Regions from separate parts of the Virgibacillus kekensis genome, predicted to be linked through region 3. Evidence: riboswitches for the same ligand, from Rfam matches in the RefSeq annotation. Region 3 holds a riboswitch; each other region holds the start of a gene.

Region 1 (7,362 bases), on a different contig from region 3:
AAACTCGGTAGCGATCGCTGGATTAGCAAATGGCAGATAAAAACTGTTGCCAAGCTGTGTTCTAATATACCCCGAAGACTCCTCCTGGGTCAGCGCAGAAGGGATTTGGACCTTTCTTATTACGACGGTATCATCCGGAATGGCAAAGTGGAGCTTTTTCCGTTTCCATTTGTGGGTTTGGACAAGATCCTCAATTATTTTATAGAAAGCAGATTTGTCCACAATTGTACCGTCCTTAATAGTACCAGCAGGTAGTGTAATCTCCCCATGCGATGTAATCCCCTCGGTTGAAGGGTTCTTACTATACGCGTATCTTAAGACCTTGTTTGTTATCACGATATTAACTCTGCCCTGATTTAAAAAGTTCATTGTGTCACCTGCCTAACTGAAATTAAAATACCAATCTATCAAAAAATCACCGTAAAAATATGTAATGATCGTACCAACAACTATGTAGGGACCAAAGGGGACCGGCTGTTTTCGGCTAATTATTTTTAATGAAAGCAATGCTATTCCAATAATGGCTCCAATCATACAAGAGAGAAAGAAGGCCAACAGAACTTCTTTTACTCCGAGAACCAGACCTATAACTCCAAATAGTTTCATATCTCCGCCGCCCATCCCGCCTCGGCTTATAAGAATAATAACTGCAATAACAAGAGCACCGGTTAAACATCCTGCTGCCGCTGACCACCATGGATCAAAGGGAACGATCACTCGCATAATGAGGAGTAACGGAAAGAAGAACAGCAAAACCTTATTAGGGATAAGCATATACTTTATATCTGTAACCAAAATAATTATTAGCATGGACATCAGGAGAATTGCGGTAACCAGCTCAGGATTGAATCCGATTTTAACATAACTTATTGCAAATAAAACGCCGGTTAATAGTTCGATTGCTGGGTATATGTATGAGATGCTCGCTTTACAGTGTCGGCATTTAGCCCCCTGGATTGCATAGGAGAGAAGCGGGATATTTTCATACCATGTAAGCTGATGTTTGCAGTTCAGACAAATTGATCTATCGTTTGCAAATGGAATATTTTTTGGAAGGCGTAATCCTACTACGTTGAAGAATGAGCCGAAAATCAGGCCCATGAGGAAGAAAAAGAATGTTAGAAGGGTTTCCATGGTTGTTGCTCCTTGATAAAAATATAGTAAATTTTAAGAAAACGCCCTGCAGCATTGAAGCAAGGCGTTGTTATCATTATTGAATGAATTCAAATTCCGCACTACCATTATCCAGAATAGTTACTTTTACTTTTTTTGATTCATCATAAGGTTTATCTGTACCTGGAACGTCTGGTATTTCTTCTAAATATCCTTCGTCGTGTAGTGTTTTTAAAGAATACTCATCGCTAGCAGATTCTACGCCACTAACATGAGCCAACCTAGCAGCATTCTCAAACAACTCAGCATTCGCCTGTTCTGCTTTTGTCTCTGAATCACTGATTACATTCCCTACCGCCGGTACCGCAATCGCCAAAATAATAGCAAGAATAGCAATCACAGCAAGTAGTTCCACCAGGGTAAAACCTTTTTCTTTTTTCACCAGCTTCTTTATACTTCTTAACATAAATACCGCTCCCTTATATGTATTCGGCCGGTTGCACTACTCACTCCCGTCTGCCAAAGTGCCCAAATAGAGGCAGACGTTCACCGTATCCTACTTTTTTCCTACTTTCATTATAATATATTCATAGATAGATATCTACAAGATTATTGAATATTTTCAAATAATGAAAACATCGGTATGACCACCGCGGTTATTATCCCACCTACTAGAACAGTCAGGATGATTATCATAAGCGGTTCAATCAATGTCTTAATCCGTGCTGACAACTGCTCAACTTCTTCTTCATAAAAATCAGCAGCTTTCTTTAACATCTGATCTAGCGTTCCTGTCTTTTCTCCAATTTGTATCATCTGGACAACCAGTGCTGGAAAAGCCCAGTGACCCATCATTGGCGTTGTCAGAGATTCGCCCTGCTCCAGAGAACGTCTGGACTTAATCAAAACTTCCCGGATAACACGGTTTCCCACAACTTTTTCAGTAATTTCTACTGATTGCAAAATTGGCACGGAACTGTTGGCAAGCGTGCTTAGCGTCTGTGTCATTCGGACAAGTGCACCCTTATGGACAAGAATACCGAGGAACGGAAACTTCATTCGAATTCTGTCTATCCGAAAAGCGAAAGCCTCTTTTTGGATAAGATACCTATAGATAGCTACACAAAGGATTCCAACGATAACCAACACCCACCAGAACGAACCGACCCATTCACTTAGATTAAGCACAAATTTTGTGTACGGCGGTATTTCTTCCCCAAAAGAATTAAACATACCAACAAATCTTGGCACAATATATACCAACAGAAAAATACTCAGTAACATTGTTACAATGCCTACCACTGACGGATACATCAAAGCCGAAACGATTCGTTGCTTATTCCGGTACTCTCGTTCGTAGTAGTCCGCCATCTCGCTTAGAATTTCATCCAGCTTACCGCTTGCCTCCCCTGCGCGTATCATATTGACAAGGAGCTCAGGAAACACTTTGGGGTGCCGCTTTGCTGCAGTTGACAAAGCCTGTCCTTGGTCGAGCTGTTTATCAATATCAACCAAAGCCTTTTTAAGCACTTTATTCTCTGTTTGCTTGATCATTGTTTTAGTGGAATCAGAAATTGAGATACCGGCATGGATTAATGTAGCATACTGCCTAAGGAAAATAACAAAGTCTTTCACCTTTACTTTTTGGGATAAATTAATGTCTTTGTTCCATGGTTTCGTTTCTGTCAGCTCTACAATAATCAAACCTTTTTGCTCCAGCTCATTTAGAGCTATCTGCCGGGTATCTGCATCAATTTTCCCTCTGATTTTTTGTCCAGCATTATTTCTTCCACTGTATTGGTAATTCATGTCCTACATGCCTCTTTCCTGCATGAAAGGTGACGCTGTTTCATACGTGATTATATCCTGTTGTAAGAGACGTTTCAAATCCATTTCCAACGTGTGCATTCCTTGTTCTTTAGATGTTTGCAGCACATTCTGGATTTGATAAAGCTTGTCATTGCGAATCAGATTTTTAACCGCATTCGTGTTCATTAAAATCTCAGTTGCTATATTGCGGCCTTTATTATGTTTAGTAATCAGTAATCGCTGGGAAACTACGGCTTTCAGTATTGTCGCCAACTGGATACGAATTTGAGTTTGCTGCGCCGGTGGAAACACATCAATTATGCGTTCAATCGTCGAGACTGCATCCGAAGTATGTAACGTACCAAGCACAAGGTGTCCAGTTTCAGCAGCGGTAATGGCAGTTGCTATCGTTTCTAGATCCCGCATTTCTCCCAACAAAATAACATCAGGGTCCTGACGCAAACTCCCCCGTAAGCCATCGGCAAAACTGGTTGTATCAAATCCAACCTCCCGCTGGTCGATGATAGAGTGCTGATGACTATGGATATATTCAATGGGATCTTCAAGTGTAATAATATGCCGGCGCATTGTCTTATTCATATAGTCAATCATCGAGGCAAGCGTTGTGCTCTTGCCGCTCCCGGTCGGTCCCGTAACCAAAACGAGTCCCTGTTGATAATTAACAATCTGCCTCGTAATGGCAGGTAAGTCTAAATCCTCCATTGAAGGAATTGTGGTAGGAACAATCCGGATTGCGAGCGATAATTCTCCGCGCTGATAAAATGTGTTTATCCTGAATCTGGACAACCCACTAATCCCATACGAGAAATCAAGCTCCCGATTTTTTTCAAGCTTACTCCAAAGCTGTTCAGGAATGATTTCCTTTACAATTTGTCTAGTGAAGTCAGGTGCAAGCTTTTCGCCTGGCTGTTCAATCAATTGACCATTAACCCTGAAGATGGGAGCTTTCCCGATTGTTAAATGCACATCCGACGCTTTTTGGTGAAATGCCTCCCTCAACCATTTATCAAATTGTTCTTTCATAGAAATCTCTCCTTACAGACTGATTGAGACCTGCATGATCTCCTCTATAGTTGTCAGACCTGCCCTCACCTTCTCAAGCCCATCCTCCATAAGAAATGCCATACCTTGTTCTTCGGCATAATCCCTGATTTCTTTTAATGGCCTATTATTCAGCAACATACTTCGGATTGTTTCATCAATCACAAGTACTTCATGAACTGCCAGTCGGCTACGGTATCCACGCTGATGGCAGCTGCTGCATCCTTCACCAAAATATATAAATTCAGGCTCCACGCCATTCCGCGCAAAAATTTCTTTCTCCATTTCAGTTGGTTCCCGTTTCTCCCTACAGTCCATGCAGATTTTCCGGACGAGCCGCTGTGCCACTATTCCGTTCAATGCCGAGACAGCCAGATAAGGCTCTATTCCCATATCAAACAAACGTGGCACTGTATCAATTGCACTGTTGGTATGCAGGGTACTGAAAACAAGATGGCCGGTAAGTGATGCACGAATAGCAATTTCAGCAGTTTCCTGATCACGGATTTCCCCAACCATTATGATATTGGGGTCCTGTCGCAAAATCGATCGAAGACCATTCGCAAACGTAAGTCCAACTGAGCTATTCACCTGTACCTGGTTGATACCGTCTAGCTGAAATTCAACCGGGTCTTCAACCGTAATAATATTGTCTGCTTCCTTATTCAAAAAGTTCAGTGATGCATAAAGTGTGGAGGTTTTCCCAGAACCGGTCGGCCCTGTAAGTAGGACAAGCCCAGACGGCTGTGAGATCAGCTGCCGATACTTCTTATGGTTTTCCTGAGAAAAATTCAATTCGCTTAGTTGCATCAATGCATTATTTAAGTCAAGGATTCGAATGACGACTTTTTCACCATGAATTGTTGGAAGTGAGGAAATCCTCAGGTCCACCGGGGTTCCTGCTATAGCTGTCTTAATCCGGCCATCCTGCGGTAATCGTGTCTGTGTGATATTCATATCGGCGAGAATTTTTATTCGGGCAACCAAAGAATTCTGCATATGCTTGGTAACAGTGTTTTCCGTCTGCAGACGGCCGTCAATCCGGTATCGTACGATTATATTGGATTCCTGTGGATCGATATGTATATCACTGGCACGCAGCTGCACTCCTGTATTCAGGAGTTGATCCAGCAATCGTATAACCGGTGCCTCGTCATCTGCAGTTCCATTGCTGTATTCCACTCTTACTTCAGTTTCTTTTTTAAAATAAAACTTATTAATTGCATAAAGAATGTCGTCCTTCGTTGCAATAGCAGGGGAAATACTGTAACCGGTAGCCATTTCCAGGTCATCAATTATGTAATAATCCATCGGGTCTTTCATTGCCACGACCAATGTATTATCCCGAACCTGAAGCGGCATAATGTAGTTCTTCTGAGCGAGTTCTTTGGGAATGTAACCTAGTGCTTGTTCTTCGATAGGGTACTGATAGAGTGATACATGCGGAATACCCAGCTGAAACTCCAACGCCTCAATTAACTGTCGCTCCGTGATATACCCGCGTTCAAGCAATGCGTCACCAAGTTTTTGCTCATCTTTTTTGTTTTCCAAAGCATCACTGATCTGTTCAGCTGTAACTAAACCTGCATCTTCCAATAAATCACCAAGACGTTTTCTTGCAATCATTTGTGACACCTCATTCCCTTTTTAGTGTTCTAGATTAATCGTAATCTGACCCTCTTTTGTTTCCACTGCACGAAATGCCTTGCCTTCACTCGTATATATAATTGTGATGGTGGCAGTCTCATTTGTAATTACTTCCGGTTCTGTTTGCAGCTGCGTTATTTTAAAAGAATGATTATTATCAATAGCCACTTCAGGCACGTTTTCTGGTAAGTGAGCGACGAAATCTTTTAAACTACTAACTGGTCTTTGCTTGTCATGATAATTCATGACAAGCTGGTAGTAATACTCGACACCCATATCGGCAATCAACTGGGCATCAATATTCTCTTCCATTGTGGCCACCTGTTTCGTTGTATTAGAAACCTGTGAAAACTGTGCCAGTATAAACAGCATCAGGAGGGTTATCACCATTAAAGTCACTACTAGCACAGCGCCTCGTTCACTTTTTAAATTACTCATCGCGATCACCTGAAATATATGTATAAGATTCACTGACAAGGCTGCCGTCTGGCGTATATATATTTATTTTCGTCCGATACAGATTAACTTCTTTTTCATTACATACATTTATCCTGGCTTCATATTCACCAAGATAATTGCTGAAGAATACATCATCCGGCTGATACTCCGGACAGTCAGAAATGTCCCCTTGGAACAGTTCACTTACCGTGATGTCCTTTACATCTTCGGCAACCTCGCTTAACAAGTTACTGGCTGTTAAATTATCACTCGTTTTTCCATTCCAGCTGCTGATTTGCGGAAATATTGGCAAAAAAGCTATCACAACTATCCCAAGTATCGTAATAGATGCTATAATCTCTATAAGGGTAAATCCGTCACTGTTTAATTGTCGAAATCTGGTAAACAAGCGTTTTCACCCCTTGGATATGACTTTTTACCTATTATAGCACGATTCGGGATGTGAATAATATGCCAATTCGACATTTTTATAACCAAAAAGGATTAACGTTAGTAGAATTACTTGCATCTATATCGCTATTTGGTATCGTAATCGTACTGGCGTCGTCTATTCTCTTTCAGTCGTTGGACAGTGAAGAAACAACTTCCAATCAAATCTCGTTGAGTCAGAATACCAACGTATTGATCAGCGAGCTACGGAATCAGTATAATCAAGGTGAGACAGATCTCTGTTTTAACGAAAGCAGTAATCTTACCATTAAGGATTACACGATAAAAAACGGAGAATCTAATCTTTATATAACCGATAACTGTATCAACGGTGTCTCCAATCAAAAGCCGCTTTTCATCGATCTCGTCGCTACAACCCAATCAGGAGTCAGCCTGCCTGTTAAAACTACCTTTTCCCGCCAGGAATCCTATACCTTAAATATAACTGCAACTAACCCTGACGATTTTAAGGAAGGGAATATTGAGGATTGTACCTTTGATGAGAATGTTAAATTCAACGAAGAAATCATAATAAAAAATAAAAAAAACGAGGTCTGTAAAAACAAATATAACTTCAATGAACATGTTGCTTTTATGAATGGAATTACCATACACAACAAAGTAACAATTGTGGCTCATAAAAACTTTTATTTAAGAGGGGTGATTAACTTTAAAGGGTCTAAAGGAGAATTGTGCATTAAGGGCAAATTTGAAAGGGGAGAGGAAATTTCCGAGTTGGTAAAAGAAACCTCTACATGCTTTGAGCCTGAAGGTTATTCGATTTATCATATAACGCGATAGAAAAAAACGTGAGCACCGTCGCTCACGTTTTTTATCCTACAT
Region 2 (7,362 bases), 230 kb from region 3:
TATGTCGAAAAAAATATTCAAATTGATTTGTCGAATCTAGATGATAATATCGAGGAAACACCAAAAGCGATGTATGAAGACTCTCAGCAGTGGAATATACAATCAATTAGTGGACCACGTGCCTGGAAGGAAGGATATACGGGTAAGAATATTAACATCGCGGTAATCGACACCGGTATTTCTTCCCACCCGGACCTTGAAATTGCAGGCGGGTACTCCACCGTAGACAATGTCACTGATTGGACCGATGATAATGGCCACGGGACACACGTGGCAGGAGTCATTGGAGCCGAACAGGACGGCTTTGGAGTTGTTGGTGTCGCCCCTGATGCAAATATTTATGCGATTAAAGCGCTCGACAGTAATGGGGAAGGAACGTTAGATGACCTGATTGAGGCAATTGATTGGTCCATCCAGCACAACATAGATATTATCAACCTGTCGTTGGGTACTGATTTCAACAGTCAGACATTTGAGGATATCATCAATAAAGCATACAACGCAGGAATCCTGATTGTTAGCGCAACCGGTAACGGTGGGAAAGGTACTCCAGTCATGTTTCCCGCCAAATATGAGAATGTAATCGGAGTCTCGGCGGTGGATGAGACCTTCAATATCACACCGTTCTCGTCAACTGGTCCGGAAGTGGAATTCTCGGCTCCGGGTATGAATATCATCAGTACCTATCTTGATGGGGGATATGGAATTGCCGATGGGACCTCCCAGGCATCACCGCATGTAGCTGGAATCCTAGCACTACTGAAGGAAAGGTTTCCTAAAAAGAGTGCTGCCGAACTCAGGGCGGACTTAGCTAACTATACGCAGGATCTCGGCATGTCAGGTAGAGACAATTTGTATGGACACGGGTTTGTGAATTACTTTCCTGACCTAATTGCCCCCGAGGAAGTCACCAACGTTAAGTTTGAAAAGACTACGACATCATTCTTCGTAAGCTGGAAGAACCCGGTGGATAAAGACTTTACAAAACTTTATATGTATTTGAATGGTGAGCTGGTTACGGAATTTACGGAAGAATCAATACCCGGATATGCAGTTAAGGGATTGGAACCTAATACCGAGTATGAGTTAACTTTTCGCTCTGAGGACCGTTTTGGTAACCAGTCAAGAGGTGTTACGCATAAGGTAAAGACATTGCCGGTCGAAGTGGTGATATCTGAAAAGGAAATGGAAAAAGAAGAACAGAAGCCAGAGCAGAATGATGAGCAACCTGAGGAAAACGTGAAAGCAGAGCAGCCAGTAGTGAACCAGGAGTCTACTGAGAAACCAACAAATGAACAAGAAACAGAAGTGCGGTCTGATATAGAAGACCAACCGCTAAACAAGAAGGAAGAGAATCACATAGCTGAACAGCCTTCAGAAGGTGGGATGGTTGTAACAATACCTAGCCCAGTTAAGCCCAAACCTGAAAAAGAAAATCCTGTAGGTGAGGAAAAGACTGAGAAAAAGGAATCTGTTGAAGCATCATCCGTAAAGGATAAACCAAAAGAAGAGACCCAATCCTCGGACAAAGAGAAAGAGGAAGAAAAAGGGTTCTTCGGTAAACTCATTGAATCAATTGCTGAAGTGTTTGTATCAATCGTCAATTGGATAACGGGGTTATTTTAACGAAAAATGGGCCAGCTTTTGTGCTGGTCCATTTTTATTGCTCTATCAAAAATAATAAAATTAGTTTTTCTGAGAGAAGGAGAGTGGTGTTCTCTAATTTTCCCTGGAGGATAATCCTATTTTGATGATGACTAGGGGGAGGAGTATGCTATTTTGTTCTTTTTCCAATTCCAAATAAATAAGATAAGATAGCTCCAAACGGAATGAGGAGACATATGCCATGATAATCAAGAAAAGGAGGAAACCACTGCCTCTAGAGAAACTTGATGCAGCTATTCCACGACTTTCCCCACAATTCCATGACTGGCAGAATATAAAAAGTGATGCCGCCATAATGCAAAAAGGGTATACCGGCGAGTTAAAGGTTGATTACCATCTCGAATACCTGGCTAATCAATATACCATTCTTCAAGATGTCTATCTTAAGGTCAACGGAAAAAACTTTCAAATCGACTCAGCGATTATTGCCGAGCACGCAATTTATCTCGTAGATGCTAAAAACTATAGTGGAACGATAACGTTTGATACTATTCTCAAACAACTTACCCGCAGTGACGGGAAAATGGAATCAGGTTACGAGTACCCGATCACCCAGGTGGAAAATCAAAGGTTCCACCTCCAAAATTTGCTTTCGCAGCAGCACCTCACTAATATCCCTATTTTCTGCTTAATCGCAATAAGCGAGCCATCCACCGTAATAAAGGTTATAGGAGACACCGAATCCCTCAGCAAAATAGTAGCTCACGGAGCTCGAGTCCCATCAATGATTTTGGAAAAAGAACAGCAACTGAAACAGGAAGGATATCGCAAGCTATCACACAGAAAAATAGGAAACCATATTCTTAATCTCTGTGGCACATTTGATAAGAATAGTATCAAGCAATACAATATAAAGCCCACTGATCTAATGCCTGGAGTGTTTTGTCCTGAGTGTGGAAAGCTGGGAATGGAGCGGATATATGGAAGCTGGCATTGCGATAAATGTGATAACTACTCAAAAACAGCTCACCTCAGTGCATTATCGGATTATCTATTATTGGTGAAAACCCTATATGACGAATAGAGAATGCATGCGCATTTACAACTTAAGTCTCGAAATACTGCCACCAGGTTGCTGTTAAAAAGTGGATTGAAGTATATTCATAATAAAAGAGTGTGGATAAGAAGATAGAGTGCGATAACGCCTTCAGGCCGAGCGAGCATACCCCAAAGTCGAGCGACCGCACTCTGAAGTCGAGCAAGCACGCTTCGAAGTCGAGCGACCGCACTCTGAAGTCGAGCGAGCACGCTTCAAAGTCGAGCGACCGCACTCTGAAGTCGAGCGAGCACGCTTCAAAGTCGAGCGACCGCGCTCTGAAGTCGAGCGAGAACAGCTCAAAGTCAAGCGGACACACCCCAAAGTCGAGCGACCGCACTCCGAAGTCGAGCGAGCATACCCCAAAGTCGAGCGAGCAAGCCAAACAGTCAATCAACCCCTCCTCAAAACAAAAAACATCCAGCCAAGGCTGCATGTCCTTTAATACTATACTTTCTCATATAGGTTTTCTTTCTTTACCCTGTATTTGTGCCAGCGTTTTTCAACAAGGCCTTTATCGACTAGGTTAACAATGTTCCTTTCAATTTTCGGATTGCTGGATACTTCCTCAATTTCGACTGTACGAGGGTATTTCTCGTCCAACTCAACCAGAATGGACATTTCAATCAGGTTCAAATCATACTCTTCTGCAACTTTTAAAATATGTTTCATAGGGCCCCTCACTCTCTCTGTACAATTCACCACTGTTCGTTAAAGTGCTGATTCCCTTAGTTGAATATATTAAACCATACTATTAACTCATTTTTCAATGAGTCTATTTTCCTTTTCTTTCCTGTAAAAGGCATTATACCACTGCTCAAATTTTCCCACGGTAAGGGGCCGGCTGTAAAAATACCCTTGACCATACACTTGTTGTTTCATCAGGAATTCCATTTCCACTGCAGTTTCTACACCCTCTATTACGACTTTGGCTTCTAGATTTTTTCCAATTTGGATGATAGTCTCTAACAATGAACGAACACGCTTATTCTCTAGAGCATCATTTAAAAATGATTTGTCAATTTTCAACTCGTCCACTTCTATATTTTTAATCATACTTAAGGAAGAGAATCCGACCCCAAAGTCATCCAGAGAAATTCCTACGCCAAGACAACGTAATTCGGTGATGTTTTGCTTGGCATCTTCATAGAAAAGAAGAGCTGATTCCGTAATTTCAAGAGTGATCATTTGGGGTTTAACATCTTCCTCAAACAATATTTCCTTAATCCGGTCGACAATAGTCGGGTGCATCAGCTGTTTAGTCGAAAGATTTACGGAAATAGGGAACCCATTCATTCCATTCTTGTTAAAACGTTTCAAATGCTTACAAGCCTCCCGCAGTACCCACTCACCAATTGGGATAATTAGGCCATTATCCTCGGCAATCGGAATAAATTCTTCAGGGGAGATTTTTCCTAAATCACACTCCCAGCGCAACAGTGCTTCGGCACCGGCAAGGCAACCGGTATTTAATCTTATTTGTGGCTGATAGTACACTTCCAGCTCCTCGTTCTCAATCGCTTTATGTAGTCGCGTCTCCAGCAGTGTCCTGCGTTTCATTTGCTTATTCAGTTCATCATTGTAAAATTGATAATTGTTTTTACCGCGTTTTTTAGCAAGATACATAGCGAAATCTGCCATTTCAATCAGACTTTCTGCATCATTACCACTCTCCGGAGCAAGACTTATACCGATACTTGGCGTTGCAAGAATTTCTGTCCCTTCCACCGTATACGGATCATTCATTTCACGGATGATACGCTCAGCAATTTCAATAACCTCATTAACCTCTGCATTCTCTACTAGAACAAGAAATTCATCGCCACCAAGTCTAGATACAATATCCCCCTCACGTAGACACGACTGTAGACGGTTAGCAATCTGCCGCAGTAGGAAATCCCCTGCACGGTGACCAAATGTATCATTAATTCGCTTAAAATTATCAAAGTCAATAAACATTACCGCTAAAGTTGAATGCTTTTCCAAAGCAGTTTGTAAGTAGTTCTGAAACCAGTTTCGGTTTGGAAGGTCAGTTAGCGAATCACGATATGCCATTTTATTCATTTGATCTTTAGCAATTTTGGATGTAGTCACATCAAATATAACGCCGTCAATCTTAGTGAGGACGCCTTTTTTATTAAACACCGGTGTACCACGGTCCTCGACCCACCGGATTTCTCCATCCGCACGGTGAATTCGGTAAACAATAGAAGTCTTTTCCCCTGTCATTTGTTTGTCAATTGCGTTCAATAGGATTGGTAAATCCTCTGGATGGATTTGCTCTTTCCAAAGATCTGGTTTTTTTTCGAATTCTTTGCGAGAAACCCCATAAACCTCGGCATTCCCTTCCGAAACCGTAACTTTTCCAGTAATCAAATCTCGTGTCCAGAAGGTGATGTCATTATTACTGAAAATTTCCCTGATTTTCCTCTCTTTGGATCGGAGTTTCCCTGCTAGATAGCCAATCGAAATTGATGTGATAAATCCAATAGAGTTAACGATCAGTGCCCGGATGATATAAGTAGTGCTGAGGGAAGAAAAGGTTTGAAAATCTACACCGATTCGTACGCCTAATATTAATAAGAGTACAGCGATTCCGCCTACCAATCCTAAATGATAGGAGAACAGGGTCACGGAAATTAAATTAATCACCCAAAAAGTCCCCGTCCGCGGAGTATTGGAAAATAATTCAAAATAGAGCGAGAGGGATAATAATAAAATACTGATTACCCAAACGTGGGCAGGGATTTGCCTGATATGAAATTTTATCATTGTGCGTCACCTTTCTTTTTTTATAAAAAAGGGTGAACCAAAGAAAATAAGGTTCACCCCTAGGGCGTCTTCTCCGGCAGCAGGGCTACCATTGCATAAAATGCATTAGGTCCTTTGCTTTGCGTCCTTACCTTTCGATAAGTTTGCCATTATCGTTCTAGTTATTTTTCACTATAAATGTATTATCGGCAATAAGTAATGAAATTTTAAATAGGTGAAACTTCTAAGGCGCGGAACACATAACAACCCAACGCCTTCTCAATAAAAAAGTGAACCTCAAGAGGTTCACTTTAAAGGGCGATGTTAATCTAGTTTGCCAAATACTTCTGATACTCTACTATAAGTTTGTCCAGTTCCTGACTGCACTTCAATGTGTCTTTACTCGCAATCCCATGCTTGTCGGCTGTCTTAACCAGTTTCTTTCTTTTCATATAAATGACTTCCTGCAAATTAAGCACGTTTTTATCCTGCATACTCACTCTTTCTCCTTAGCTTATTTAGCTATATAATGGTAAAATATTACTGTATTATAGTCCTATAATACTATATTAGTCAATAAAATTAACGACAATAAAACAATAAATAAACAAAAAAATTTCACTCACCATGTTTAACATTCCAACACCCTGGGTATATGCCTACTAACAACACAAAAAAGCACCCGGCTGCCACCGGATGCTATCTCGTAATCTTATTTTAGTGGAAACGCTTGTACCCTGCAAAGTGTTTGCTCCAGTATGAGTTGCTTAGACTGGTCATTTGCACGCCATCAGATGATGCGTGGATGAACTTGTTGTTTCCTACATAGATACCCATATGTGAGATTCCTGCTTTGTAAGTACCTTCGAAGAATACAAGGTCACCTACTTGCGGGTTGCTCACGCTGAATGATTTGGTGTAATATCCAGCTGCTGAAGTACGGTGCAGATCCATACCTGCCTGGTTGTATGCCCAGAAGATGAACCCACTGCAGTCAAATCCTGCTGGAGAGTCGCCACCCCATGCATAGTTAACACCAACTACACTTTTAGCTGAACTTACAAGTTTGCTAACGTTATAGTCTACATTGGACGTTTGTGAGCTTCCGCCAGTTGAACCTGAAAATACGTTAGAAGAAGATCCTCCAACATTCAATTTCTGTCCAACGATAATTAGATCTCCACTCAATCCATTCCAACGCTTAAGGTCTGAAACGCTAACCCCGTGGCGTGAACCAATTCCGGATAGAGTATCCCCTGCGCGTACAGTATAAACACTTGATGATGCTACTTGTTGCTTAGGTGCACTGTAGCTTGAAGATCCACTCTTGGAAACTGTTAATTTATCTCCTGGATAGATTAAATGTGAATTCAAGTTGTTCCAATTCTTTAATTGGGAAAGTGAAATGTTGTGATTGCGGGCTATTTCGCTTAGCGTGTCACCGCTGACAACTGTATAGGTGGCTCCGTTCGATGTGTTAGATGATGTAGTAGTAGAATTAGAGTTTGATGATGTTTCGATAACTTGGTTTGGATATATGATATTGCCCGATAGGCCATTAATAGATTTAAGCTGCGATATACTAGTGTTATATTGTTGAGCGATTCCCCATAATGAGTCTCCACTCTTTACTTTATAGGAGGCTGCTTCTGCTTGTTCGGTACCTACAAAAGCTGATGCGATGACTGCACTTGCTGTTACGGACATAAAAATTTTCTTATTCATATTTTCTCGTGTTCTCCCCTTAAACTTAATATGAACTGAGTATAGCATGGACAAGTATCCCTGAATAGGTGAATAATGGAAATGTAATGATTGTAATATTGGTGTAATATATAGGGGTATTCTGTCTATTAAATTTTCAAAAAAAGCTAATACATTTCCTTTATATGTGTTATAATTTCGGTTAT
Region 3 (7,362 bases):
ATTCCGAAGAAGCAAGAGTTCTTCAGAATACAGAACATTATAAAGCCAGCATGAAATTGACGGCTGGGTTGATGGATCTATTTGCCATCGAATTTCCAGATGATGAGATTAGTTTTTTAACCATGAACCTTCTTGGCTTAAAGATTCACCGGGAAAAATTCAATAGTTTTTCCAGCAGTGAAATAGCCGGATTGCGAATAGTGGTTCGGCAAATGATAGCAGATTTCCAAACGTATGCTTGCGTTATTTTTGATGATAGGGATGGTTTGGAAAATAATCTGCTTACTCATATTAAACCAACGTACTACAGGCTGAAATATGGTGTCCAGACTTCCAATCATCTGGCAGCGAATATAAAAGAAAATTATCCGGAGTTATTTCATTTCACCAAACGTGTAATGGTCCATCTGGAGCAGTATGTAAGAAAAAAAGTTCCTGATGAAGAGGCAGCCTATATCACCCTTCATTTTGGTGGATGGCTGAAACGAGAGAATAAAAAAGTTGACTCCAGTTTAAACGCAGTCATTGTTTGTGAAAATGGAGTCGGCACTTCCAATATGCTTAAAACTCAGTTGGAGAGTCTTATTGCCGGGCTACAGGTAGTTGCCATTCAATCTGTCAGGGAGTACAATTCCCAGCATATTGAGGCTGATGTGATTTTTTCTACCAACCTTCTGAAGGATAAAGGGATACCAACCATCCATGTGCCAGCAATATTGTCCAATTCGGATAAGGTGGAAATTCTTAATAAGGTTAATAAATTATTCGACCAGGATTACAATGAAGCCTATAACACGGAGCAACTGCTGCAAGTTATCGAGAGATTCGCGACCATTCATAACCGTGCAGGCTTAAAAGCTGCTATATCAGGAATCAGTACCGAGCAAAGACATCAGAAAAAGGAGTTTAGAGAACCAATGCTCAACGAATTACTAACCGAAGATACAGTCATACTGGAGGATCGTGTCACAAACTGGGAAGAGGCTATACGAACAGCCGCAACCCCATTGTTGAATGGAAAGGCGATTAAAGAAGAATATATTGATGCGATGATCGACAATGTGAAGGAACTTGGTCCTTACATTGTGATAGCACCGAACATTGCTTTGCCCCATGCTCGCCCGGAAGCGGGTGTCGAGCGAGTAGGCATGAGCTTATTGAGGTTAAGAGAGCCGGTATATTTTTCCGAGCAGGAAAAACACCGTGCACAGTTAATCGTGGTTTTAGCAGCAATCGATAATCAGACACATCTGAAAGCTTTGTCAGAGCTGACAGAAATGCTGTCTGATGATGAAAAGGTAGAGAAACTCATCAATTCCGCAAGTTCGGAAGATGTGCTTCAGTTAATTAATCAATAATTATCGAAAATAAAAAAAACAGGAGGTTTACTAAATGAAAAAAGTATTAGTGGTATGCGGGAATGGACTAGGAAGCAGTATGATCGTTGAAATGAACGTAAAATCGATTCTTAAGGATATGGGTAAGGAAGCAGATGTATCACACACAGACCTTTCTTCTGCTAAATCTGAACCGGCAGATCTGTACCTGGGTTCAGAAGATATTGTAGGGAATATTGATGACGGCAGCAAAAATGTTGTTAAACTAAAAAACCTAATGGACAAGCAAGAATTACGTGAAGCACTTGAAAAAAATATCTAATTTAGCATAACGAATGGAGGAAAAGTGCAATGGTAGACTTAATCATGAAAGATATTCTGGGCACCCCTGCAATTTTGGTTGGATTATTTGCGCTGGTCGGTTTGCTTGTCCAACGTAAAAATGCAGCTGACGTTGTATCGGGAACCCTGAAAACAATAATGGGCTTTGTTATTTTAAATGCTGGAGCGAATGTAATTGTATTGGCACTTGGTCAATTCAGCAGTATGTTTAATGAGGCCTTCGAAGTAGATGGCGTTATTCCAAACAATGAGGCAATCGTTGCACTGGCACAGCAATCATTTGGTACAGAAACAGCAATGATTATGTTGTTTGGTATGGCTGTAAATATCGTTTTGGCAAGAATGACACCGTTTAAATATATCTTTTTAACCGGACATCACACGATGTTTATGGCATGCATGATTGCGGTGATTTTAAATACAGGCGGTATTTCAGGCGTATCATTGGTAATTATAGGATCTATTATACTTGGCGCTCTTATGGTACTATCACCAGCAATGATACAACCATTCACCAGAAAAGTTACTGGTTCTGACGATTTCGCAGTAGGTCACTTTGGCTCCTTGGGGTATTTGGTATCCGCGGCGGTTGGAAAAGTTGTTGGCAAAAACTCCAAGTCAACTGAAGAACTTAAAGTACCTAAGTCGTTAGGATTCTTACGGGATACTTCAGTAGCTGTTTCCCTTACAATGGTAATACTTTTCTTTGTTGTAGCCGGATTTGCCGGACCTTCCTTTATCGAGTCTGAATTAAGTGGCGGGCAAAACTTCTTGGTCTTCGCCTTTATGCAAGGGTTGACTTTCGCAGCAGGGGTTTATATTATTCTTGCCGGTGTCCGGATGTTGCTGGGCGAAATTGTCCCTGCATTTAAAGGTATAGCTGACAAAATTGTTCCGAATGCAAAACCTGCGTTGGATTGTCCTGCCATATTCCCATTCGCAGGCAACGCGGTAATTATTGGTTTTCTATTTAGCTTTATTGCTGGGCTAATCAGTATGTTTTTCCTGCCACTGCTTGGACTTAAGGTTATTGTGCCGGGCTTAGTGCCACACTTCTTTACTGGTGCAGCAGCAGGGGTATTTGGAAATGCTACTGGCGGACGCAAAGGTGCAATATTTGGTTCGATGGCAAATGGTGTATTAATTAGCTTTTTGCCGGCACTGTTATTACCGGTACTCGGTTCATTAGGATTTGAAGGTACTACATTCGGTGACGCGGACTTCGGGGCAGTTGGAATTGTACTAGGAAATCTTATCCGCTTATTTGAATCAAATATGGTCTTCACAGTTATAACGTTTATACTTTTAGCGGTAGCATTCTTTTTTGGATGGAAACCAAGCTCAGCAGCAAATAAAAAATCCAATGCTGCATAATCTAAAGTAATCCTGCTATCTTAACAGATAGCAGGTTTTTTTTGTATGAGGTTGAGCCTGCGTAATTAAATTATGTTTATTGTTTAAATATCTCATAAAATGGAGGTGCTTTATGTGAACAAAAATAATAACGGAAAATTAACTGACGAGGAAATTCTCGAACAAAGCAGGCGGTCAGGTCTGACTTATAATGAAGCAAAAGAATTTATTGCAAGAACGTCCGTTGGTCGCGGTACAAATATTTATAGTGATACGAACGCACAAGAAGTTAAGCAGAAGAACGAGCAATCAATGAGAAATAAGAGTAATTAAGCGACTCCAATAATAAGCAGAGCAGTATCTATGGCTCTGCTTATTTATATACTTTTTCAAATTAAAATAACAAATGCAATAATAGTAGAAAGAACATCGATATTCCCAACCATAAATGGGTCATCCGTTTCTTTATTGAAGGGCGGTATCTCCGCATCCAACCAGTTGTTACAACGGCTGTCAACACGGTAGCTGTCAGCAAACCGCTCACAATTTTAGGATTTTGCCACTGGAAACCAAATAGGTCAATCACCAAAGTGGCATGGGTTAGTATGAGGATTAACGCGGTTGTGCCAATCCAGCGGTGAAAAGGCAGAATTCTTTTCGACAGATTCGCATATTTAATTTTTTTGGCCCGATCGGATGAATCTCGGATTGTGGAAAATACTGCATGGCGAGTCCAGTTGAAAAGAATGAAAATAAGTCCCATAAAGCCGAAAAATATGTGTGTGGGAATCCCTTCACCCGCCTTATTAATGACGTTCCAGGTACCAAGGGCGAGCAATGCTATATTGAAAAAGAACCATTTATTCATAAGTCCTCCGATTGTTTGCTTTGTCGTACAGTATTCATCATACCATAGTGGATTATAGTTATAGGAATTGATAAATTGTAAATAGGCATATATCCCTATATAAAGCTGGTGCCATTTGAACGATAATACAACTATCAACATAAATCGTACGAAATGGCAAAATCACTGAAAAGTGATGACGCAAAACTACAGGGGCTAAAGTCTCACGACAATGCCAGCCAGATGTCGAATACGTCCTCCTACGATTTATGGGATTTATGGAGGGATATGTTTGAAGAAGTTTTTGGAGCGGATAGAGAGCATAAACTTTCTTTCCTGCATACGTAAAACTAAGGCTTTTGCCGTATTGGCGATAGCCAAGTTTTCTAATCGTGGTAAATATTTTTGGCACCAGGTCAGACTGAAGGAGTTATCAGCGATAGCCTCCGGATGTGTTGACGAGAGATTCAAGCATAAGTTAAAAAAGAAAATAAGTTATCATGAGAAAGCATCACTGAGCTACATAACAGAAAAATAAAAAGCACCGATAGGGTGCTTTTTATTTTTGTACAGGTATACTTCTCTAAATCGGATTCCTTCTATATAATTAGATTGTCAGCCATCATATTCACAAGCCATTATTTCCCAACACGCTTCGATTTCCGAAATAAATTGATTTATAAATATGCATGTTATATAATATTTATCAATTCTTTTTTTCGACAATAAAATCTATTTTAAATTTATATAGAGGGGGAGTAGAATGCAGGAAGTAATTCAAACCTATATGAATGAGATAAAAGACGATCTTATTAAAATGCGGCGACATCTTCATCAGAACCCGGAATTAAGTACCCAGGAATGGGAGACGTCAAAATTCGTTCAGTCGAAGTTAGAGGAATTTGGCATCCCATTTGAAAACGGATTCGCTAAGACTGGGGCCCTTGGAATTATAAAAGGTGGACATCAGGGTAAGACGGTTGCGCTCCGTGCCGACATGGATGCATTGCCGATTCAGGAGCTTAACAGCCATGATTTTGTTTCAAAAAATGAAAACGTAATGCATGCGTGTGGACATGATGCCCATACATCAATGCTTCTTTCAACAGGATATATCTTGAACAAAATGCGCGAACACATCCACGGGACAGTTTTGCTGGTGTTTCAGCCGGCAGAGGAGAACTCCCCGGTTGGCGGCTCTCAGCGGATGCTGGATGATGGAGTCTTTGATACCTATCCGCCGGATGTAATATATGGACAGCATGTGTGGCCAAATTTGCCTGCTGGCCAAATGGGCATACGAGATAAAGAAATGATGGGTGCGAGCGACCGATTCAAGATTATCGTAAAAGGTAAAGGCGGCCATGCAAGCATGCCCCATCTAACAAATGATGCAGTCGTAATGACTGGCCATCTGATTACCAGTTTGCAGTCAATAGTCAGCCGAAACCTTGATCCGCTTGAAGCGTCCGTGGTAACGATTGGTAAAATAAACGGAGGATATGGGCATAACGTAATTGCGGATAAGGTGGAGCTTGAAGGAACAATCCGCACCTATAATCCTGAGATCAGGGAGCGGTTGAAAGAACGGTTCCATACCATTACAAATCAGGTTGTTCAAGCGTTTGATGGAGAAGTCGAAATTGAATATCTGGAAGGTTATCCAGCAACCATTAACACACCTGAATGGGCGGAAGTAGCCCGTGAATCGGCAACGAAAATGCTTGGTGATGATGCCGTGCCACAAGTCAATCCATCACTTGCCGGGGAGGATTTCAGCAGATTCCTGCATAAATATCCCGGAGCGTTTATCTGGCTCGGTACACAGATTGAGGATAAAGAGAACCAGGCTCCTCTCCATGACCCGAATTTCAAACTGAATGAAAAAGCCTTGCCACATGGAAGCGCCTTTCTTGCCCAGGTGGCAATCGATACACTGAACAAATTAAGGAGCGATTATGATGAGCAGTAATTTTGTAAAAGAATTAGCACCACAGCTCGTCGAATGGCGGCGTACGCTTCACAAACTACCAGAGCTTGGTTTTCTGGAATATATAACTACGTATCGATTGGGAAAAGAACTCATATCGATGGGCTTTACCCTTCATGTTGGTAAGGATGCCCTGGATTCGGATGCACGTATGGGGCTGCCTGCCACCGAAGACATTAATGCTCATGAAGAGAAGGCAGCCAAGTGGGGAGTTGATGCTGAGTGGCTTGAAAAAATGCGCGGCGGGAATACTGGGCTTGTTGCTATATGGGATACCGGGAAGCAGGGCGACCATGTAGGTTTTCGTTTTGATATTGATGCGTTACCGATTAATGAATCAACGGATGAGTCACACCTTCCAACTAAAAATAACTTCATTTCCGATGAAAAGAACGTTATGCATGCGTGCGGCCATGATGGCCATGCAACAATCGGGCTTGGCGTGGCAAAGTTCATTTCGGAAAATACCGATAGCCTTAAAGGTCGTTTCACACTACTTTTTCAGCCGGCTGAAGAAGGTGGGCGTGGAGCCAGGGCAATGACTGCCAAGGGTTGGCTTGACGATGCTCACCGTTTTTACAGCGGACATATTGGCGTGAAATCCATGCCGGTAGGAACAATTGCAGCAACAACAAAAGGGTTCCTTGCTTCCACCAAGTTTAATATATCCTTTAAAGGAGTTTCCTCACATGCAGGCATGCATCCTGAACTTGGAAAGAATGCATTGCTTGCAGCAACAACCGCGGCTAACAATCTGTACGGTATCCCGCGCCATAATGACGGGGTGACCCGAGTGAATGTCGGAAAACTTACTGCTGGAAGTGGACGCAACATTATTCCCGAAGACAGTTATATGGAAATCGAGGTTCGTGGGGAAACACAGGAAGTGGCGGACTATATGGCCGAAAAAGCTACCCGCATTATTCGGGCTGCGGCTGATATGCATGATGTGGAATGTATCATTGATCCGGTGGGTATTACGGAGGTCGTTGTTTGTGACGAAACGCTGATTCCACAGATTCAGGAGTGGTGCAAAAACAGTGAACTTATTACAGAAGTACTGCCTGAAATCCAGGTTTCCGGTTCAGAGGATGCCAGCTTCATGATTAATAAGGTGCAGGAACATGGTGGAAAGGCAACGTATATGCTGTTTGGTACTAAACTTGATTATCCGCACCATCATCCGCAGTTTGACTACGAGGAGGATGTGCTGGGAGTCGCCGTTGATACCTTCGTCAGTATTTTAAGAGGCGGATCATCAGATGTCTGAGATGTTTGACTGGCTTGAAGAGAAACTTAAGGCCCTTAATCTGACCGACACAATGGATAGACCAGAGGGTTTTACTCGCCTTAGTTTCTCCCCGGAAGAGAAAGCTTCCCATGCGCAATTCCGTAAAATAGCCGAGGAGTTGGGCCTTGCCGTTTCCGAGGATGAGGCAGGAAACCAATGGGCAGTTTGGGAAGTTGATAAGGAAGCCCCAACTATAGCTCTC
Region 4 (7,362 bases), on a different contig from region 3:
CCGCCAAGTCTACCAAGTGGAAATCGTTAATGGTAATCGCCAGGCTGAGATTGAAATAGATGCCTATACAGGCGAAGTCCTTGTAATGGAAATCGAAACAGAAGACGATACAGAAGATGATGCAGACGACGATACAGAAGATGATACAGACGACGATAACGAATAATGGGACAGAGGGACAGGCATACTGTCCCTCTGATTTTTATAACTGTTAATATCAATATAATCCAGTTAATGGCTTCAGGCTAAAGTAGTCCAATGCCTGGTTGACATCATGAAGGTCATATATATTCTTTTCCAGGCAAAATTGAATCACCAGGTCATACGTATCGCTATCGGACAAAGAATAGCCTGCCGAGTCTAATAGTTCCCCAGTCTCTTCATACGATAGTTCCAGGGAAAACGCTAGTGCAATAACCGTATTTTTTCCGGCTTGGTAATCCGGATTGGAGCGGATTTTGGAAAAATGTCTTCGATCTATCCCAGCCCGCTTATAAACCTCCGAATCCTTGAGCCCCTTTTCATCTACGTACCTGAACAATACCTGGTTGAGGGTGGGCTTCCGATTCTTTTTAATGAAATCCTCCAGTTCTCCATGAATCGAGTCTTCCTGGATACTATAATTTATTTGTTCCTGAGGCTCCATCATGCTAAACGTTCGTTCTTCCAGATGGTCGTTAATATACCTCTCAAGCTCAATCAATAATGTTTTATCCAGAATCTTTCCCACCTCCCAAAATTGTCGCTTATCAGGCGACCACAGAAGAAATTAATCTGGTTATTATTATAACAGATTAACTTTTAGGGAGATGAATATTATGAAAAACAACGTAACTGAAATTATTTTTTTGCTTGACCGAAGCGGATCAATGTCAGGCCTCGAAAATGATACAATCGGTGGGTTTAACAGTTTTATCGAAAAGCAGTGCAAGCTGGATGGTGAAACAGTTCTTACAACTGCTCTGTTTGATCATGACTACGAGTTATTGTGGAATGGCGTTGATGCAAATCACGTGAAACTGACGGATAAGGAATATCATGTCCGTGGTACTACCGCTTTATTGGACGCTGTCGGTAAAACCATTCTGGATGTTGGGTACAGACTATCTAGAACATCGGCAAACTATAGACCAGATCACGTGATGTTTGTGATCACTACCGATGGAATGGAGAATTCTAGCAGAGAATTCACTTATGAAAAGGTAAAAGAACTGATAAAACACCAACAGAAAAAATATGACTGGGAGTTTATTTTCATGGGAGCTAACATTGATGCCGCCGAGGAAGCAGACAGTATAGGCATCGCACGGGAAAAGGCCTTTAATTTTGAGGCTTCTACAGAAGGTGTAGAGGTAATGTACGATATGGTTGCCGAAGCGGTTACGGAAAGTAGGAAAAAAATAGAATAGTATGGAGGGAAGAGAAAAGGCAATCAATTCTACCAGAAGAGAGCTGGAGAATTGGTGTCTTTTTTCTTTATAGGACTATTTTTCCGAGGTTGCAGAGGGGGATACGTATTTTAATTTTAGGCAGGCAACGTAAATACTAGGATGAAGGACGGGACGGTGAACCATGAGAAGAATTAACATGGAAGAGAGATTATCTAATTATTTGCAGGAGTTCTGAAAGATTTATTGAATGATATTATATGAGAAATCGAAAAGGAGATGAATCTCTCATGGAACTACGCGATGGTACAGATGTATTTCAATTGCGGCAGGCAAACAGGGAAGACCTGGACCGGATTCTCGAGCTTCTCGTCCAGGCAGCTGAATGGCTGCAGACCAAGAAAACGACTCAATGGGATTATTACTTAACAAATCTGGAAGATAATACGAAAGAGGTCCAGGAATCTATTAAGAATAGCGGCACATATCTGGTGGAGCATGAGGGAAAAGCAATTGCCACCATAACACTTGAAGACTCCCCAAACGACTGGGATACCGATATATGGGGTGAAGACATACATGATGATGGCGTTGTGTATTTACATAGAATTGTCGTTCATCGGGATTATGCTGGACGGGGGATAGGTAAACAGCTCATAGATTGGGCAAAGAAATTCGTAAGAGATGGAGGTGGAAAATATATCAGGTTTGATTGCCTGGGGGACAATGAAGGTCTTAACACTTATTATCAGCGCCATTATCCCTTGAAAGGAATCGCCAATATCTACGGCAAACATTGCAAATATGAATTGGAATTATAAAAAGGAGGTCCTCACAGGCCTTCTTTTTTCAATGTTATGCCAAGTGGGGTTGCACCATCGCTTTCTGTGGTGTATAAATCTGAAAAGTGTCTATTTATTTTTGTTTTTGTTGCCGGCAAAAACGGCTATAAAAATCACGAACAACGCAACTATAATGGAAGTATTCAAGTGATGAACTCCTTTCGTTGCCTGTTACATAATATTCATCCATATTACAGAAATATTAAAACAGGAAACTATTACCTGAAAAAATTAGTCGTCTTCTAAAGAGAGAATGAATATCTATGTATAAATAAATTTTATCGGAGGTGTTCTATCATGACAAATAAACAGTATAAGACTGGCGAAAAAGCGTCAGAGAGCGGCAAGTACAAAGTGGACAAACTAGTAAATGGCAACACCAGTGGCGATAATACAGAGATTGATATGAACGAAGGGGACTCTTTCCCGCCATCACCGTCAGAGAATGAAGCAGCTTACTGGGTAAAAGTTTAATTAAACGTTTGATTAGTCCCCCTCTAGTAAACATGCATGGAACACCACCCAAAGAAGACAAGTAGAAAAGCAAGGAGCTAAGCAGAGGGAACGGCTGGTTCTGTTCCGGTGCTTAGCTCCTTTTTAAGTTTATCCTAAGGCAACATCCAGGATCATCATGATGGTAAACCCAATCATCAATGCCATGGAGGCAAGGTCTTTATTTCCATTTTCCTGTGAACCGGGGATAACTTCCTCGGCAACAACAAAAATCATTGCTCCTGCCGCAAAACTTAACGCGAACGGGAGGATCGGCTCCATTAGAGTTACTGCCAGGACTCCGACCAGTGCTGCAATAGGTTCGACCATTCCGGAAAACTGACCAAAAAGGAAACTCTTTCTCCGAGACATGCCTTCTCTGCGCAATGGCATGGAAACTGCAGTACCTTCAGGAAGGTTCTGAATTCCCATCCCAATCGCAAGTGTTACCGCACCAGCAAGTGATGCGGAGGGGGACCCGGATGCAATTGCCCCAAAGGCGATACCTACAGCAAGCCCTTCAGGAATATTATGCAATGTCACTGCTAAAACCAGGAGTGTACTCCTTCGTTTTGTAGCGGGTTGGAGTCCTTCTGCTTCTTTCATTGGCAGGCCCGGGTGCAGGTGGGGGATAATTTTATCGATGCCCCAGAGGAAGATGGCCCCGAGCAGGAATCCAGAGGCTGCCGGGACCCACGCAGGAAATGAACCGTTCTCCGCCATAGCAAGCGCTGGTGATAAGAGTGACCAGAAACTTGCTGCAATCATGACGCCCCCGGCAAATCCGAGCATTCCGTCCATAAGCTTCTCATTAACTGCTTTAGTTGTGAATACAAGCGCTGCCCCTAAAGCAGTCATTCCCCATGTGAAAAGGGTGGCTATTAGCGCCTGTGTGACCGGACTTAAGCTGGTGAAAAAATCAATCATTCGTGTCATTCCCTTCTATACAAACCATATATATATAGGTTATTTCATCATCTCTAAAGTAATATATGTGTTAGCGACAAAAAGTTTCCCTTGCGAAACATATTATCCTGTATAGATATTAGTGTCAATTTTTAACCAGAACAGACATTGAGCCGCGTACTGTGTATACCCTATTCTAACTGTTGATTTGCACTGATTAATGAATTTGATGTGTGGATTGGAAGCGAGGATGTTCTGTCTGGACATTATGTAGAAGGAGAGATCTGCTTTCCTAAGAATTAACCAAAGGATATCACAGGGTAAATTCTGCCAGTAGTTATAAATATCATGACTTTTGTGGTAGGAATCGACACTTTCACTAGACCCGTATCTTACTCAAAGTATACATCATATAAGTAGGTTTGGTAGTGACCTATAAAATTAAATCAAAAGTTTAGATACATAGGCAAAAAGGATTATATTATCGGGAATCATGTGATAAAATAGTACTAGATATAAAGTAAATAGAATGATGTTTCATGAAAGGGCAAACTTATCGAAAGATAGGGACGCAAAGCTTCAGGCCTAAGGAAAAACTATGGCGGCTGAGATACCAAGGGAATTAACGCAGGTTATTTCCAGTGGAAATAACCTTTTTGTATTTCTATTTTGGAACGTGAGGGATGAATATGCTGACCACCAGACATACTGCAGTGCCCTTTTTAATTCTGGCAGTTATTATATGCTATGGATGGGCTTTTTTATATAATGAAAATGATTTTATGCGGTCAATGGGCTCTTCGTTATTCTCCATTATCGGAGGGGCTGCTAGTTGTGTCTGGCTGTTTCAGACCTATCAGCGATTAACTACCAGACTACGAGTTTCATGGTTGCTGATGAGTGTCGGTGTGCTGCTATATATAATTTCCAATTTTATCTGGCTGGTAGGGGTATTGTCTGAGGGAGTGGGGGCATATCCGGAAGCTGCCAGTATTGCCTGGCTTCTGGCTAATTTAGTTTTCTTAATAGGGCTGATTTATAAGACACATGAACTGAGCCTCAATATTCCAGGAAGTCATTACATATTTAACATTATTGTTTTTATGGTTACGGCGGCTACCATCAGTGTTCATTACCTGATTAAGCCAATTTTAAACAATACAGATGGGGCTGTGTCGGTTTCTATTTTAACGCTGGCATATCCAATCACAAACTTGAGTATCCTGTTTGTAATAACGATTCTCTATTACTTATCCCATCACAGCAGAAAAGGGAAACATCTTAAAATCCTGATTGCTGGTTTTCTATTGCAAATCGCAGGAGACACGATTTTTATAATACAAACAATTAATGGCACATATAAGCTGGGTAGTTATGTGGATCTCTTCTGGCTGATTGCCATTCTGATCATTGGGCTTGCAGGTCGCAGTGCACAGCTCACAAAAACAAATCGAAATGTGGGTATCCGACAAAATCTGAAAACCCGGGAAAATATCTTTCCTTACGCCGGTGTGATTCTTCTTATTATCCTGGTTAGCATAGATTACAATTGGGCCTTTAATGCATTAAGTATTGGATTGAGCTTAGTCTTTTTTATGGTGATAGCACGGCAAATCCTGGTGATGCGACAAAACGACGATTTACTTACCGAATTCCGAAATCTTGCGTATCATGATACCTTGACAGGGCTTAGTAACAGGACAAGTTTCCAGGAGGACCTTGATGTAGCGATTGAGACATCTAAAAAGGATTTAAGCCTGATTGGATTATTGCTGATTGATCTCGATAGATTTAAAACGGTAAATGATACACTAGGCCACCATATCGGGGATAGTCTGCTCCAGGAATCGTCCGCACGATTCCAGAAAGCACTTGGAAACCTGGACCAGATTTACCGCCTAGGTGGTGATGAGTTTGTCATCATCCTTTCCGGTACAACAAAGAGTGGCTGTGCAGCAGCTGCTGAGGCTATTCTGATTGAGTTTTCCGCCCCCTTTGTGGTTGGAGAATATAAAATTGCAGTTACCCCAAGTATTGGAGTCAGCATTTATCCTTATGATGGCTCCAATAATGGGGAAGACTTGCTGAAAAACGCAGATGCTGCCATGTACCTTGCTAAAGACAGTGGAAAAAATAATTACTGCTTTTATAATGCAGAACTGAGCAAAAGTATGGCTCGTAAGATGGAAATTGAGAGTGAGCTTCGCAAGGCTGACCGGGATAGCCAGTTCAGCATCTTCTATCAGCCGAAAATTGAACTGAAGTCCGGAGCGATTGCAGGCATGGAGGCACTAATTCGCTGGGAACACCCTAAACTTGGGGTTGTGTCTCCCACTGAATTTATTCCGATAGCCGAGGAAACAGGTCAGATTGATTCTATTGGTGAATGGGTACTTTATCAGGCGTGTCAGCAGACTGCCACCTGGCATCGTGCAGGGTATGATTCTCTTTGTATAGCTGTAAACGTGTCGGTTCGCCAATTTCAGCGTCGTGGGTTTGTTTCCACCGTAAGAAATATCCTGGAACAGACAGGATTGCCAGCACAGTATCTCGAACTGGAAATCACTGAAAGCATTATGCGGGATGTTTCGGAGACCATGAAAGTGCTTCAAGGACTGAAGAAGCTTGGAGTCAAAACTTCAATCGATGATTTTGGGACAGGTTACTCATCACTCCATATATTGAAAGAACTTCCTATCGATACGATTAAAATTGATAAGACTTTTATAAGTAATATGGAAAAGCAGGCGAACCGTTCGATGGTCAGATCAATCATAGATATAGGGTTGAATCTTAACCTTCGTGTGATTGCGGAGGGGATTGAAAGTGAAGAACAGGTTGCTATTTTAAAAGATTACCATTGTGCTCTTGGACAGGGATATTTATATTCTAAACCGATTAAAGCGGAGATGTTTGAAAAATTGCTAGCTGATAGTATTCTTTTGGCGAAGGCTTAATAAAATATATGGAAAAGGATTAGCAATTTGGAAAGCCTGCCTGATTGTTAATCCTTTTAATTTCATAGTCGGTAAAAACACTGTAATTATGTTATAGTGGTAGAAAATACAAGGGGGCGCATATGATGACCAATGAACAATTTTTAATTGTTGATCAGGAAACACCAGTACGGCTTATGGCGAAACGGTCCGCTTTTTATCTCCAAAGTGAAATAATCGAGGCATGCAGTGAGGATAATAGGATCTATTATCTGTTTTTTTATAAGGAAAAGTATATTGCCGGATATAAAGCTTCCTGTCTGGAAAATAATTCTTTTGTCGCTGAGTCCTTTAAAAAAGGAATAGTACTACAGACTCCGCATCCACTTATAAATCGGCTTCTGTCCTCACAGGATTCTTATCAACTGACCGCTGAATTCGCTCCCTTGTTGAAAAAGCTCAAGAAACGTTATCATCCCCAAGAACAAGCGTACATTCTCACTTTCTTTGAATCATTTATTTCTAAGCAAGAACTGATTGATGAAATAAAGTCGATTTTCTATGTCTATCGCCGTAATGGACAAGGTTTTCACGGCTACCGAGTTATCCGGGTCCTTAGGGACTTTGCTCCTGACCACAGCTGGGTACGGGAAATATCAGGCGATTCGATATTCCGCGACTACGCAACCCAGTATAAACGTGAAACAGAGGAACTACTTACCAAAGATCCCATTTTTGCCGAAAAAGTACTGTATGCACGTAAACATGAAAACAAGTCATTTAAGGGGCTGGAAGCTA

What was found. A riboswitch is a leader RNA that binds a small molecule or an ion and turns the genes downstream of it on or off. The one in region 3 is predicted to bind cyclic di-GMP.
Region 1: it holds a riboswitch for cyclic di-GMP, as region 3 does, so the genes downstream of both, ACFO3D_RS00490 (prepilin-type N-terminal cleavage/methylation domain-containing protein) here and ACFO3D_RS05930 (hypothetical protein) in region 3, are expected to answer to the same signal.
Region 2: it holds a riboswitch for cyclic di-GMP, as region 3 does, so the genes downstream of both, ACFO3D_RS06995 (putative bifunctional diguanylate cyclase/phosphodiesterase) here and ACFO3D_RS05930 (hypothetical protein) in region 3, are expected to answer to the same signal.
Region 4: it holds a riboswitch for cyclic di-GMP, as region 3 does, so the genes downstream of both, ACFO3D_RS00920 (putative bifunctional diguanylate cyclase/phosphodiesterase) here and ACFO3D_RS05930 (hypothetical protein) in region 3, are expected to answer to the same signal.

Annotation. Positions count from the first base shown of each region.
Region 1 covers NZ_JBHSFU010000001.1:98,679-106,040, forward strand. Annotated here, with positions in the region: gene pilM (type IV pilus biogenesis protein PilM) at 1-369, opposite strand, end outside; gene ACFO3D_RS00485 (prepilin peptidase) at 382-1,134, opposite strand; gene ACFO3D_RS00490 (prepilin-type N-terminal cleavage/methylation domain-containing protein) at 1,211-1,579, opposite strand; cyclic di-GMP riboswitch class II at 1,596-1,679, opposite strand; gene ACFO3D_RS00495 (type II secretion system F family protein) at 1,723-2,922, opposite strand; gene ACFO3D_RS00500 (type IV pilus twitching motility protein PilT) at 2,926-3,966, opposite strand; gene ACFO3D_RS00505 (GspE/PulE family protein) at 3,979-5,610, opposite strand; gene ACFO3D_RS00510 (hypothetical protein) at 5,632-6,069, opposite strand; gene ACFO3D_RS00515 (type II secretion system protein) at 6,062-6,478, opposite strand; gene ACFO3D_RS00520 (PilW family protein) at 6,541-7,320, shown strand; gene ACFO3D_RS00525 (metal-dependent hydrolase) at 7,357-7,362, opposite strand, start outside.
Region 2 covers NZ_JBHSFU010000004.1:555,657-563,018, reverse strand. Annotated here, with positions in the region: gene ACFO3D_RS07010 (S8 family serine peptidase) at 1-1,626, shown strand, start outside; gene ACFO3D_RS07005 (nuclease-related domain-containing protein) at 1,847-2,689, shown strand; gene ACFO3D_RS07000 (hypothetical protein) at 3,149-3,373, opposite strand; gene ACFO3D_RS06995 (putative bifunctional diguanylate cyclase/phosphodiesterase) at 3,461-5,473, opposite strand; cyclic di-GMP riboswitch class I at 5,546-5,631, opposite strand; gene ACFO3D_RS06990 (aspartyl-phosphate phosphatase Spo0E family protein) at 5,782-5,946, opposite strand; gene ACFO3D_RS06985 (C40 family peptidase) at 6,170-7,177, opposite strand.
Region 3 covers NZ_JBHSFU010000004.1:327,353-334,714, reverse strand. Annotated here, with positions in the region: gene ACFO3D_RS05955 (BglG family transcription antiterminator) at 1-1,358, shown strand, start outside; gene ACFO3D_RS05950 (PTS sugar transporter subunit IIB) at 1,393-1,659, shown strand; gene ACFO3D_RS05945 (PTS ascorbate transporter subunit IIC) at 1,689-3,053, shown strand; gene ACFO3D_RS05940 (hypothetical protein) at 3,168-3,365, shown strand; gene ACFO3D_RS05935 (hypothetical protein) at 3,427-3,900, opposite strand; cyclic di-GMP riboswitch class I at 4,046-4,130, shown strand; gene ACFO3D_RS05930 (hypothetical protein) at 4,172-4,417, shown strand; gene ACFO3D_RS05925 (M20 metallopeptidase family protein) at 4,643-5,851, shown strand; gene ACFO3D_RS05920 (amidohydrolase) at 5,841-7,139, shown strand; gene ACFO3D_RS05915 (M20 family metallo-hydrolase) at 7,132-7,362, shown strand, end outside.
Region 4 covers NZ_JBHSFU010000002.1:12,001-19,362, forward strand. Annotated here, with positions in the region: gene ACFO3D_RS00890 (PepSY domain-containing protein) at 1-166, shown strand, start outside; gene ACFO3D_RS00895 (hypothetical protein) at 218-703, opposite strand; gene ACFO3D_RS00900 (vWA domain-containing protein) at 819-1,409, shown strand; gene ACFO3D_RS00905 (GNAT family N-acetyltransferase) at 1,679-2,209, shown strand; gene ACFO3D_RS00910 (YjzC family protein) at 2,528-2,704, shown strand; gene ACFO3D_RS00915 (ZIP family metal transporter) at 2,834-3,649, opposite strand; cyclic di-GMP riboswitch class I at 4,165-4,246, shown strand; gene ACFO3D_RS00920 (putative bifunctional diguanylate cyclase/phosphodiesterase) at 4,318-6,585, shown strand; gene ACFO3D_RS00925 (hypothetical protein) at 6,711-7,362, shown strand, end outside.